DNA from 2 places in the Clostridium sp. LY3-2 genome. Region 2 is predicted to be linked to the other one. Evidence: riboswitches for the same ligand, from Rfam matches in the RefSeq annotation. Region 2 holds a riboswitch; the other holds the start of a gene.
The links. A riboswitch is a leader RNA that binds a small molecule or an ion and turns the genes downstream of it on or off. The one in region 2 is predicted to bind thiamine pyrophosphate.

Region 1 (6,128 bases), on a different contig from region 2:
TATCCATAATAATTTCCCTTCTTTTGTATTATTCATTTTAAATATGTTTATAAATTTTCTTACTCATATTTTATAGCAAGTTCCATGCCAACCTTATTTTTGACCACTTTGTTAATTTTCTATCTATTTCTTTTAGATATATGTAATTATTAATTACAGTTAATCTTATACAAATTGTAATTATTGATTACAGTGTAATTATTAATTACACTATTTTATTTTTATCTGATTATATTAATTTAATTAATATCTCCTAATTTTTTCTTTATCATTTCAAATAGTTATATATTTAACATTATTTTCAAAAAAAGATAGCCAAAAATTTGGCTATCTCTTTGCTTTTTCTACCTTTAAAGTTTTTCCTTTAATCTTTTTATTTTTTAATTCATTTAAAACTATTTGACCTTTACCATTTAAAATATCAACATAAGAACCAGAATCATTTATTTCGATAACTCCAACATCATCTGATGTAATCCCTCCAATACTTAAAACAGTACCAACTATATCTATCTTTCTTATCTTTTTCTTTTTTCCACCATTTAGATAAATCTTCATAACTTTAGATTTAGCTTTTTCTCTTTTAATAGTTTTTAATGGTTTTGATTTTAAAACTTCTATATTAGCTTTATTTATAGGTAAATTATCTAAATCATCTGAGTAATTATCTATATTAAACCCTATATATTCTTCAATTCTGTCTAAATACTTATCTTCAAAAGGAGTTACAAAAGTAATAGATTTTCCTTTATTGCCGTTTCTCCCTGTTCTACCGATTCTATGAACATAAGCTTCTTTTTCTACTGGGATATCAACATTTATAACGTGTGATATATCCTCAACATCAATCCCTCTAGAAACTATATCAGTAGCTACTAAAATTCTATAATCTCCATCTTTAAAACTATTCATTTTTCTATTTCTATCTTTTTGTAAATTATCTCCGTGAATAAAATCTACAGAGTATCCTAATGCTTTTAAATAATCATAAACTTTAGCTACATTATCTTTAGTCCTACAAAAAACTACAGCTCTTTTAGGTCCTTCATTAAGTAATATATTATTTAAAGTTTGAAGTTTTAAATTCCCTTCTACTTTAACTAAGCTATGGCTTATATCTTCGTTTGATACTGATGCACCTTTAATATCTATAAGTATAGGTCTATCCATATATTCTTCGCTAAGTTTTTTGATTTCATCTTTAAATGTTGCTGAAAAAATCATAGTTACTTTTCTTTTAGAAATCCTTCTAAAAACACCTGAGATTTGACTTATAAAGCCCATATTAAACATTTCATCCGCTTCATCTATAACTAAATATTTTATGTTACTCCCCTTTAAAGTCCCTCTATCTAAGTGGTCTAAAACCCTTCCTGGAGTTCCGACTACTATTTGGCATTTATCTTTTAAACTCTTTTCTTGATCTTTAAAAGATTCTTTTCCAATTAAACTTACAACTTTAATTTTTTTATGTCTACCTATATTAGATAATTCTTCTTTTATTTGAATTGCAAGTTCACGAGTAGGGGCAAGGATTAAAGTTTTAGGAGTTTCTTCTAAAAACTCTGATCTTTCTATTAAAGGAATTCCAAAAGCTAAAGTTTTTCCGCTTCCTGTTTTTGCTTTAACTATTAAATCTTTATTTAATAGAGCTTCACCTATAACCTTATCTTGAACTTCTGTAGGCTTTAAAAACCCTAATTCATCTAATGATTTTATTATTTTTTCATTTATTTTAAATTTTATAAATTCGTTTTTCATATATATCTCCATCTTTACGTTATACTTTCTTTTGCTAGTATAACATAAAGATTTAGATAATATTATTTATTTGCAATTCTTTTTATCTTATTTATTGGTAATAAAAATAAAACTATAAGAGTTATTACACTTTCAACTCCCATACTTGAACCATTATAAATAATAGAATATAAAAGTACATTCATTCCCTTTGGTGCAAAATTTCCGAAAAATACTACACCTGAAATAATGCAAGTAACTAAACTTAAAAACATAGCTAGTCCACTTCCTAAAATGTACTTATACTTCTTATCACTTCCAAAGATACCTGAAAGTCCTAAAACCATATTTGATAAAATATAATCTAATAAAATTTGAACAGGGTGAACTACAAACCCACCAATTAAAAGTTCTAATATTCCAACTATAAGCCCTGATGTCATCCCTACCCTAGCTCCATAAATTATAGATAATAATAAAATGGGAAGCATTGAAAGAAGGGTGATTCCTCCTCCTTGAGGATACTTTATAAATTGTATAGTATGCAGTATAAATGATGCAGCGCTCATAACTCCAATTATTACAAGTTCTCTAGTTTTTAACCGCTTATTTTTAAGTTCTCTTATATAAAAGATAAATACTATTATTGTAAAAATTACTATTAAGCTATTTATAATCATTTATATCCCCTACTTAATTTTATATGCCATATCCCAAAAATTCATTTCGTGCATACATGACATTATAAATATTTTCTTTAGTTTTTCTTTTTTATCATCACTTAAATCTTTGCATTTTTCATCTACATAATCTAACCACTCTCTTGTAAATTCATCATAAGATTCATCACAGTAGATATCTATCCAAGGTTTATAAAAGTTATTTTCTAATGTATCTTTATATTTATCTCTTAAAGCTACTCCTATATAGTTATAGCTCCAAGTACAAGGAAGCACAGCTAAAGCTATATCTAAAATATCACCTGTAAGTGCAGTTCCTAACATAAAATTTGTATAGCTTGAATTGATTATATTTATCTCCATATTTTCTACTTCTTTTGGAGTAAACCCAAAGTCTTTTAAATATTTTATATGAGTTGCTGTTTCGTCTTCCATAGTACCTTCAACTGATTTATAATAAAATCTCATCTCATCCATAGTATCTGCTTTAGTTACTCCAATACAAAAAACCTTTGCATAATCTTTAAGATATAAATAATCTTGAATTAGATAATCTCTAAACTTTTCTTTATCTAAAGTTCCCTTTCCCATTTCGTCTACAAAGGGATGCTCTACATATTTATCAAATATCCCTTTTGCTTCTTTAAATAATTCATCAGTAAATTTTTTCATAAATTTTCTCCTCCTAAAAAAAGCTAGCCCTAAAACCTAATAGGACTAGCTAAATTTATGATATATGAAAAAAACAAAGGCTTTCTTTAAATAAAGAAAGCCTAAAAAAATCATAATTAAATTAATTAAAAGCTTCCCTCCGTTGGCATTATCCATATCAGGTAAAAGGGTCAGTAATTTTAAATTACCTCTCAGCCAATATTATTAGCTCCCCTAGCGTATTTATTTTATTTATTTCTAAAAACAGTATACACTAAACAAATATGATTGTCTATTTAATGTGGTCAGTTGACCTTTCTAAAATTCCAGTTAAAAATGCTAAAACTACTCCGTAATTAGTTATAGGAACATTTTTTTCTTTGCAATAGTTTATTCTGTTTATTACAGTTTTTCTATTAATCATACAAGCACCACAGTGAATTACTAAATCATACTTTTCTATATCTTCTGGAAAATCATTTCCCATTCTGTGAACTATCTCTAAATTTCCTCCCACATATTTTCTTAAAAGGTTTGGAATTTTAACCATACCTATATCTTCGTGAGATACGTTATGAGTGCAGCTCTCAGAAATTAAAACCTTAGAATTTTCTTTTAAGTTTCTTATAGCATTCACTCCATCTATAAACACATTCAAATCACCTTTTTGTCTAGCAAAAAGAATTGAAAAAGAAGTTAGTCTTATATCTTCTTTAACTATTTTACTTACCTCTTTAAAAGCTTGTGAGTCAGTTACTACTAAGTCTACATCTTTAATATCTTCAAGTGCAGATTCAAGTTCAGTATCTCGAACTACATAGCTCTTTATACCGTTATCTAAGCAATCTCTTATAAGTTGAACTTGTGGAAGAATAAGCCTTCCTTTAGGTGCTTCTGAATCTATTGGAACTACTAAAATCACTTTTCCACCATAAGGGACTAAATCTCCAATTAAGCTTTTATCTTCCTCTTCTTCTTCTATTAAATCACCTATAAGTTTTCTAAGGTCTTCTATACCTTCACCTGTTACTGTAGATGTACAGATTGAGTTTTTATTTTTACCTTTTAAGCTTCTAACAATTTCAGTATTTGCTATTTCTGATTTATTTAAAGCTACTATAAATGGAATGTTAAACTTTTTAGCTTCGCTTCTCCATCTATAAAAACTATCTAAATCCGGGCTACTTCCGTCTAAAACAAAAACTGCAACGTCTGTATTTCTTAAAACTTCCATAGTTTTTTTCTTTCGTAAATCCCCAAGCTTTGATGTATCTTCAAGTCCAGCTGTATCAATTAAAAGTATAGGACCGACTCCTATAAGTTCCATAGCTTTTTTAACTGGGTCTGTTGTAGTTCCCATAACGTCTGAAACTAATGATACGTCTTGGTTTAATATACAATTCATAAGTGAAGATTTTCCGCTATTTGTGTTACCGAAAATAGCAACGTGTTTTCTATTTGCATTTGGTGTACTGTTCATACTATCATCTCCTATTTATAAGAAAAGATCTCTTTCACCCTTTTGTAATCTTTCTATATTGTTTTCTACTATTTTTTTAGTCTTTGGGTCTTTAAGTTCTGAAGCTACTTTTTTTGCAGAGTTTATAGCTTTTTCTTTAAACGCTTCATCACCATAATCTAAGGCATATTCTACTAAAGTTGTTATAGCGTTAGGTTCACAAACCTTTTGAATTTCACCTGATTTTGCTAAAGTCATGAATCTATCTCCAGTTCTTCCAGTTCTATAGCAAGCTGTGCAGTAACTTGGGATATATCCATCGTCTAAAAGCCAATTAATAACTTCAAGAGGACTTCTTTCATCAGATGTTTCGAATTGTTTGTCGTCTTTTCCGTTTTCTTCTCTATCTTTATAACCACCTACACCTGTGCTTGAACCTGCTGATACTTGTGAAACTCCGTATCTTAATACTTCCTTTCTCATCTCTTTAGTTTCTCTAGTTGAAAGTATTAAGCCAGTAAATGGAACTGCTATTCTAAGTACTGCAACTACCCTTTTAAATTGTTCGTCTGTTAAAAGATTTGGGAAGTTTTCCATTGTAACTCCGTTTGCTTTTCTAAGCCTTGGAACTGATATAGTGTGAAAACCTACTCCAAACTTTTCTTCTAAATGAGCGTTATGCATCATTAAGCCTAAAACTTCGAATTTGTAATTAGCTAGACCAAATAAAGCTCCTCCACCAACATCGTCAATTCCAGCTTCCATAGCTCTATCAAATGCAGTTAAATGATATTCGTAGTTACTTTTAAGTGATTTAGGATGCATATACTCGTAAACATCTTTATTGTAAGTTTCTTGGAAAAGTATATAAGTTCCTATTCCTTTTTCTTTTAGCATTTTATATTCTTCTACAGTTGTTGCTGCAATATTCACATTAACTCTTCTTATTTCACCATTTTCATTTTGAGTTTTATAAATTGTATCTAAGCAATCTAAAACATACTCTATAGGTGCATTAACTGGGTCTTCTCCAAGTTCTAAAGCTAATCTTTTATGTCCCATTTTTTCTAAAATCTTAACTTCTTCTTTTACTTCCTCCATAGTTAGTTTTCTTCTTTTAAATTCATTACATCTTTGATAACCGCAGTAAACACAATTATTTACGCAATAATCACTTACATAAAGAGGAGCAAACATAACTATTCTTTTTCCGTATATGCTTTCTTTTATTTCACCTGCTAAAGTGTAGATCTCTTTAACTACACCCTCGTCTTCTGTTGATAGAAGGATTGCTATATCTTTATAGCTTAATTTTTCTTTTCTTTTTGCTTTTTCTATTACTTTTCTTGCTTCATCTACCTTTGGATTTTTTGTTTCATCTATAATACTATTAATTAATTTATGGTCTATAAACATATTATAACTCCTCCTATTTTTTAAAAACTAAATTTGTCTTAATATTCTTCTTGTGTTCATTTAAATTTTCATATTGTTTACCATCTTCTGTAGTTAACCACTTAACGTTGTCCCCTCTGTTTTCTTCTATTTCAAAACCTATGCTATTCATTCTTCTTTCTATACATCCTCTACACTCAGCA
Region 2 (6,128 bases):
CGACTAAGACCCCTATAAGTATTAAGATAAAAGCTTCCCCTAAAGTAAAAAGTATCATTTATCCTCCTTTACTAAAAGCTATTAATCAAATTTAACCAATTGGATTTTATGATTCTTTATTACCTCTCTTAATTTGTCATCATCTTTCTTACCAATTTTAAATGACATACCGCCAGTTGTTGTTAAAAGCATAACTGTCTTCCCGATTTTACAATCATCAATTCTAGCTTTTTTTATGTCTTTGTATTTAATGTATTGACCCATCACTAGGATACCATTTTTATATAGTAAAATTCTAGTGTTTACGTAAATTTGGTATAAAATAAATATTAAAAAGAATAAAAGATAAATATTATCAAATGTGAAAAGTTTTTGTCCTTTTGTACTTACATAGATTAAAGGAATAAATAGTACTAATAATAAGAATATGTTAATAAGTCCTATACCAGAAAACATGTTTATTTTATCTGCACTTCCATCCTTGCTTGCTTCTTTTGTTACAAAAATTGATTTAACTACTACAAAAATCATAGTTAATATAAGGAAAATTTTAAATATTGTGAAAAATAATGGGTTCATAATAAGCCCTCCTAAAAATTGATTTCCAATCTATAATATAACTCAAAATAAAATAAATTATATTAACGAAATGTTAATATAATTTAAAGTAAAAAAATGCAATATCTTGTTTTATTTATATTATTATAGTTAAATAAATAATAAGAAATAAAATTTTGAGGTGTTTATTAATGGAGACAAAAGATTATATTAAAAATATTACTAAGGCTTCAGCCTATTTTATATTTAGAAATGGTCCAGCTAAAAAGCTTTATGATGAAGGAAAGTTAACTGACGAAGAAGTAAGAGAAATGCAAGAGTACTTACAAGACCACTTAGCTTACCTTTATGATGTATTATTAGATCAAAATAATCTTCAAAAGTTTGAACTTATAACAACTACTATGAATAACTTTTATGTAAACGACGATTCAGACATAAAAATGAATGATGGTGGTTTTGAACTTATGTATGAGGGGTTATTTGGAACTCCTAAAAAGACTAGTTCTATAGAGATTAAAAAATAAATTATTAAATCTAAAATATCCTTGCTTTAAAGTTATTTAAATTTTAAGCAAGGATATTTTTTTATTATCTTGATAAAAGCAAGGTTAATAGATTAAACTATAGATAGATAAAAATAGACAAAATTTGATACAAATAGATGAGGTGAGACTATGAATAATGTTGGAGTTTTCGATATATTAGGACCTATAATGATAGGACCTTCAAGTTCTCATACAGCTGGTGCTGCAAGACTTGGAAAAGTTGCAAGAGCTGTAGCTGGTGATGAAGTTTCTGAAGTTGTATTTGGTCTTCATGGTTCTTTTGCAAAAACTTACAAAGGACACGGAACTGATAGAGCTTTAGTTGCTGGGATTTTAGGGATGGAACCTAGCGATAAAAGATTAAGAATAGCTATGGATATAGCAAGAGAAAGAGGATTAAAATTTTCTTTTAGAGAGGAAGATTTAGGAGATGTTCACCCAAACACAGTTAGATTTATAATGAAGACTGTATCAGGGGAAACTAGAGAAGTCGTTGGTTCTTCTATAGGTGGCGGAAGCATTAAAATGACTGAAGTTAATGGAAATAAAGTAGAATTTACTGGAGATTATCCAACATTAATAATATCTCAAGAAGATGTTCCAGGAGTAGTTTCAAAAGTAACTAGATTACTTTATGATGAAGGAATTAACATTGCATATATGAGCGTTTTTAGAAGACAAAAAGGACAGGGCGCTAATATGGTTTTCGAACTTGATAATAAATTAGATCAAAAGACATTAAATAAGATAAAAGTATTAGAACATATAAGTAGAGTAATAATGATAAACCCTGTTAAGGACGGTGAATAATAATGGTAGCTAGAAGTGGAGAAGAACTTTTAAAAATATGTGAAGATAAAGGTATTTCTTTAAGTGAGTATGCTCTTTTAAGTGAAATGCAAAATGCAGGTGAAAATAGAGAAGTTATATTTGAAAAGATGAGAAGAAACCTTAAAGTTATGATAGATGCAGTAACAGAAGGAACTGAAACTGAAGTTTATTCTGTAAGTGGACTTATAGGTGGAGATGGATATAAAATAAACGAATATTTAAAGCGAGGAGAAACTTTAACTGGAACTACTACAGTTATGGCTATGGCTATGGCCCTTGCATCATCTGAAGTTAACGCTTCTATGGGAAGAATAGTTGCATGTCCTACAGCAGGGTCTTGTGGTATACTTACAGCTGTTGTTCTTGCAGCAGGTGCTAAGCTTAATAAAACTGAAGATGAGCTTGTAGATGCTTTATTTGCAGCAGCTGCAGTTGGAACTATAATAGGAATGAATGCTACTCTTTCAGGAGCTGAAGGAGGTTGCCAAGCTGAGTGTGGGTCAGCTGCTGCTATGGGAGCTGCGGCTGTAGTTCATATGATGGGTGGTACTGTTAAGATGAGCTTAGACGCTGGTGCTATAGTTTTAAAAAATATTTTAGGACTAGTTTGTGACCCTGTAGCTGGACTTGTTGAAATTCCTTGCGCTAAAAGAAATGCAGCAGGTGCTGTAAGTGCACTTTGCACAGCTGATTTAGTAATGGCAGGAGTAGAGTCAAAAATTCCTTTTGATGATACTGTTACAGCTATGTATAGAGTAGGAAAACAACTTCCACCATCACTAAGAGAAACAGGACTTGGAGGAGTTGCAGTTACAGAAGCTGGACTTGAACTTAAAAGAAAAGTTTTTGGTGATGATTAGTATTTAAGTAGACTTAAAACAAAATTTGGTATATCATAAAATAGTAAAAGTAAATAGAAATTAATTCTAGGGGAGCTTTTAAAAGCTGAGATTGGATTTTTCCTAAACCCTCAATACCTGATTTGGATAGTGCCAGCGTAGGGAAGAACTATTTTAGTAAATAAAGTTATTTAGATATTTTAAAGTAGTTAACCTTTTTAAGGCTAACTACTTTTTTTGTTAAAGAAATTTATATCTTTAGAATTAATTTTTAAAAATATCGAAAAAGGGGATGTTTTTATAGAAAAGAGTAAGAGTTATAAGTTAGCTTTAAGTGGGCTTTTAATAGCTTTAGCTGTAATTTTAGGAAGTTTTTCAATTCCTATTTTAGGAGCTAGAGTATCTCCTATGCAACACTTTGTAAATGTTGTATCAGCTGTGCTTTTAGGACCGTTCTATGCTTTAGGAAATGCATTTATAGCTTCTTTTATTAGAAATATTTTAGGAACAGGAAGCCTTTTAGCATTTCCAGGAAGTATGATAGGAGCCTTTTTAAGCGGACTTTTATATGAAAAATATAAAAGTAAGATTGTAGCGTGTTTTGGAGAGTTTATTGGAACTGGGATTATAGGCGCATTAATAGCATATCCTGTAGCGGCTTTTCTTATGGGAAAGGAAGCTGGATTATTAATTTATATAATTCCGTTTTCAAGCAGTTCTTTAGTAGGGGCATTAATAGCATATCTACTACTAAGGTCAAAGAGTATAGAAAATATTTTTAAAAATGTAGAAACATAAATTGAGAGGATAAGGTGATTTAGATGTACAGAGCACTTACAATAGCAGGGTCAGATAGTTCAGGAGGAGCTGGAATTCAAGCAGATATTAAAGCATTTCAAGCAAATGGAGTTTTTGGGATGAGCGTAATAACAGCAATTACAGCGCAAAACACACAAGGAGTTTTTTCAATTCAAGATATAACGCCTGATATGATTGAAGATCAAATAAAAGTTATATTTGATGATATAAGAGTTGATGCTGTAAAAATTGGAATGGTTTCAAAGATAGAATCAATAAAAGCTATAGGAAAATCTTTAAGAAATATAGAAAATCTTCCTAAAGTTATAGTAGATCCAGTTATGGTTTCAAAAAGTGGATTTAAATTATTATCAGAAGACGCTAAAGATACTTTAATAGAAGAATTATTTCCTTTAGCAACTCTTATAACTCCAAACCTTCCAGAAGCTGAGGAGATATTAGGAAGAGAAATAAAAACTTTAGAAGATATGAAAGAAGCTGCATTAGATTTAAAAAAACTTGGACCTAAATACGTTTTAGTTAAGGGTGGTCATTTAGAAGACGATGCAACTGATCTTTTATATGATGGAGAGAAGTTTACTTATTATAAACAAGAAAGATTAAATACTAAAAACACTCACGGAACAGGATGCACGTTATCATCAGCTATAGCCGCAAACTTAGCAAAAGGGATGAGTATAGAAGAAGCTGTAAAATCAGGTAAAAGATATATTACAGTTGCTATAGAACATGGAATTGAACTTGGAAAAGGGGTAGGTCCTACTAATCATTTCTATGAGTTATATAAAAAATCTGGTTTATTATAAAGGAGATTAAGTGGTATGGAATTAAGAGATATTTTAAAAAATGCAGAAAAGTTTAAGGTTTCAAGCCCATTAGTAGATTCAATTACAAATACAGTTACTATGAATGATGTAGCTCAAACTATATTATCATACGGTGGAAAACCTATGATGATAGATGATTTATACGAAATAGAAGAGGGCGTTATTATATCTAACTGTCTTCATATAAATATAGGAACTTTAGGCTGTGAAAAGGCAGATAGCATATTAAAAGGAGCAAAAAAGGCTAAGGAAAATAATATTCCTATAGTTTTAGATCCTGTAGGTTGTCACGTTACTAAAGTTAGAAGAGATTTAGTAAAAGAATTATTAGATATAGGAGTAACTTTAATTAAGGGGAACTTAACTGAAGTTAAAAATCTTTTAGGTCTTAAAAGTGAATTTATAGGGATAGACTCTATGGATGATTCAGGCTACACAGAAGAACTTAGAAAAGATTTAAGAGCTTATTCAAAAGAAAAGAAAACAATAATAGTTATAACAGGTAAAGAAGATTATATAACTGATGGGTTTAGAGAAATAAGAATAAATAATGGGGTATCAAAACTTTCATTAATAACTGGGACTGGCTGTATGCTTGGAGGTATGCTTTCAGTAGAGTGCGGTAAAGATTTAGGAGAAAATCTTATATTTGGGTGTACTAAGGCTCTTTTAACTATGGGGATTTCAGGAGAATTTGGAGAAGAGATAAGTAAAGATTTTGGACTTATGAAGTTTAAATATGAAACTTTAGATAAGCTATCTATTTTAACTGACGAAGAAATTATAAAAAGAGGTAAGGTAAAATATGAAGAATTTTAAAGATAAGAAAATATATTTAGTAACTGACCACAGGTTAGAGTTTGATTCTTTACTTAAAAAAGTTAGAGAAGCTTTAGAGGCTGGTGTTTCTTTAGTTCAATATAGAGATAAGGATGTTTCTACTAAAGTTATGGTAGAGCGTGGAAGAAAATTAAAAGATTTATGCGATGAGTTTAACTCTATTCTTTTAGTGAATGATAGGATAGATGTTGCTTTAGCTATAGATGCAGGCGGAGTGCACGTAGGACAAGACGATATGGACTCAAAAGATGCTAGAAAAATCTTAGGTTTAGAAAAAATAATAGGTGTTTCAACTAAAACTTTAGAAGAAAGCATTAAAGCTTTAGAATCTGGCGCTGATTATTTAGGGTGCGGCGCAATTTATAGCACCTCTACAAAAGATACTAGCGTTATAAGTATAGAAACTTTAAAAGAAATAAGAAATAAAGTAAAGATACCTGTTTATGGGATAGGCGGAATAAAGCTTGATAATATAACACCTGACTTAAAAGAAAATGTAGATGGAGTAGCAGTTATAACAGATATTTTAGATTCAGAAGATATAAAAGAAACAGTTAATAAGTTTAGTGAGAAGTTAATGTAATAGAAATGGGTTGATAAGCCCTATTAGTATAGAGTATATATTTTTTTATAAGTAGCTTACGAAATGTTATATTAGTATGTTGTTTTTATAAATACTAAGGAGAGTAAATTAAAATTGAGTATGTAAAGATGAAAAAGATAATTTAAAATTCCTTATGAAATGTTATACTACTATGTTGTTTTAATATAAGACTTAAAGGTCTATATTGAAAGTGGATATTTACTTTCTTATATTTAAGATGATAAAAGCCAAGGTTAACCTTGGCTTTTATTACTTTTATTTA

Region 1: it holds a riboswitch for thiamine pyrophosphate, as region 2 does, so the genes downstream of both, tenA (thiaminase II) here and thiW (energy coupling factor transporter S component ThiW) in region 2, are expected to answer to the same signal.

What each region holds. Positions count from the first base shown of each region.
Region 1 covers NZ_JAMDLQ010000014.1:151,920-158,047, reverse strand. Annotated here, with positions in the region: gene M4I33_RS04675 (DMT family transporter) at 1-7, opposite strand, end outside; gene M4I33_RS04670 (DEAD/DEAH box helicase) at 328-1,761, opposite strand; gene thiT (energy-coupled thiamine transporter ThiT) at 1,824-2,420, opposite strand; gene tenA (thiaminase II) at 2,430-3,092, opposite strand; TPP riboswitch at 3,210-3,317, opposite strand; gene hydF ([FeFe] hydrogenase H-cluster maturation GTPase HydF) at 3,364-4,551, opposite strand; gene hydG ([FeFe] hydrogenase H-cluster radical SAM maturase HydG) at 4,567-5,946, opposite strand; gene hydE ([FeFe] hydrogenase H-cluster radical SAM maturase HydE) at 5,960-6,128, opposite strand, start outside.
Region 2 covers NZ_JAMDLQ010000013.1:15,398-21,525, forward strand. Annotated here, with positions in the region: gene M4I33_RS03540 (hypothetical protein) at 1-58, opposite strand, end outside; gene M4I33_RS03545 (hypothetical protein) at 82-579, opposite strand; gene M4I33_RS03550 (hypothetical protein) at 750-1,085, shown strand; gene sdaAB (L-serine ammonia-lyase, iron-sulfur-dependent subunit beta) at 1,236-1,916, shown strand; gene sdaAA (L-serine ammonia-lyase, iron-sulfur-dependent, subunit alpha) at 1,919-2,797, shown strand; TPP riboswitch at 2,856-2,958, shown strand; gene thiW (energy coupling factor transporter S component ThiW) at 3,077-3,574, shown strand; gene thiD (bifunctional hydroxymethylpyrimidine kinase/phosphomethylpyrimidine kinase) at 3,598-4,401, shown strand; gene thiM (hydroxyethylthiazole kinase) at 4,417-5,241, shown strand; gene thiE (thiamine phosphate synthase) at 5,228-5,845, shown strand; gene M4I33_RS03585 (DMT family transporter) at 6,126-6,128, opposite strand, start outside.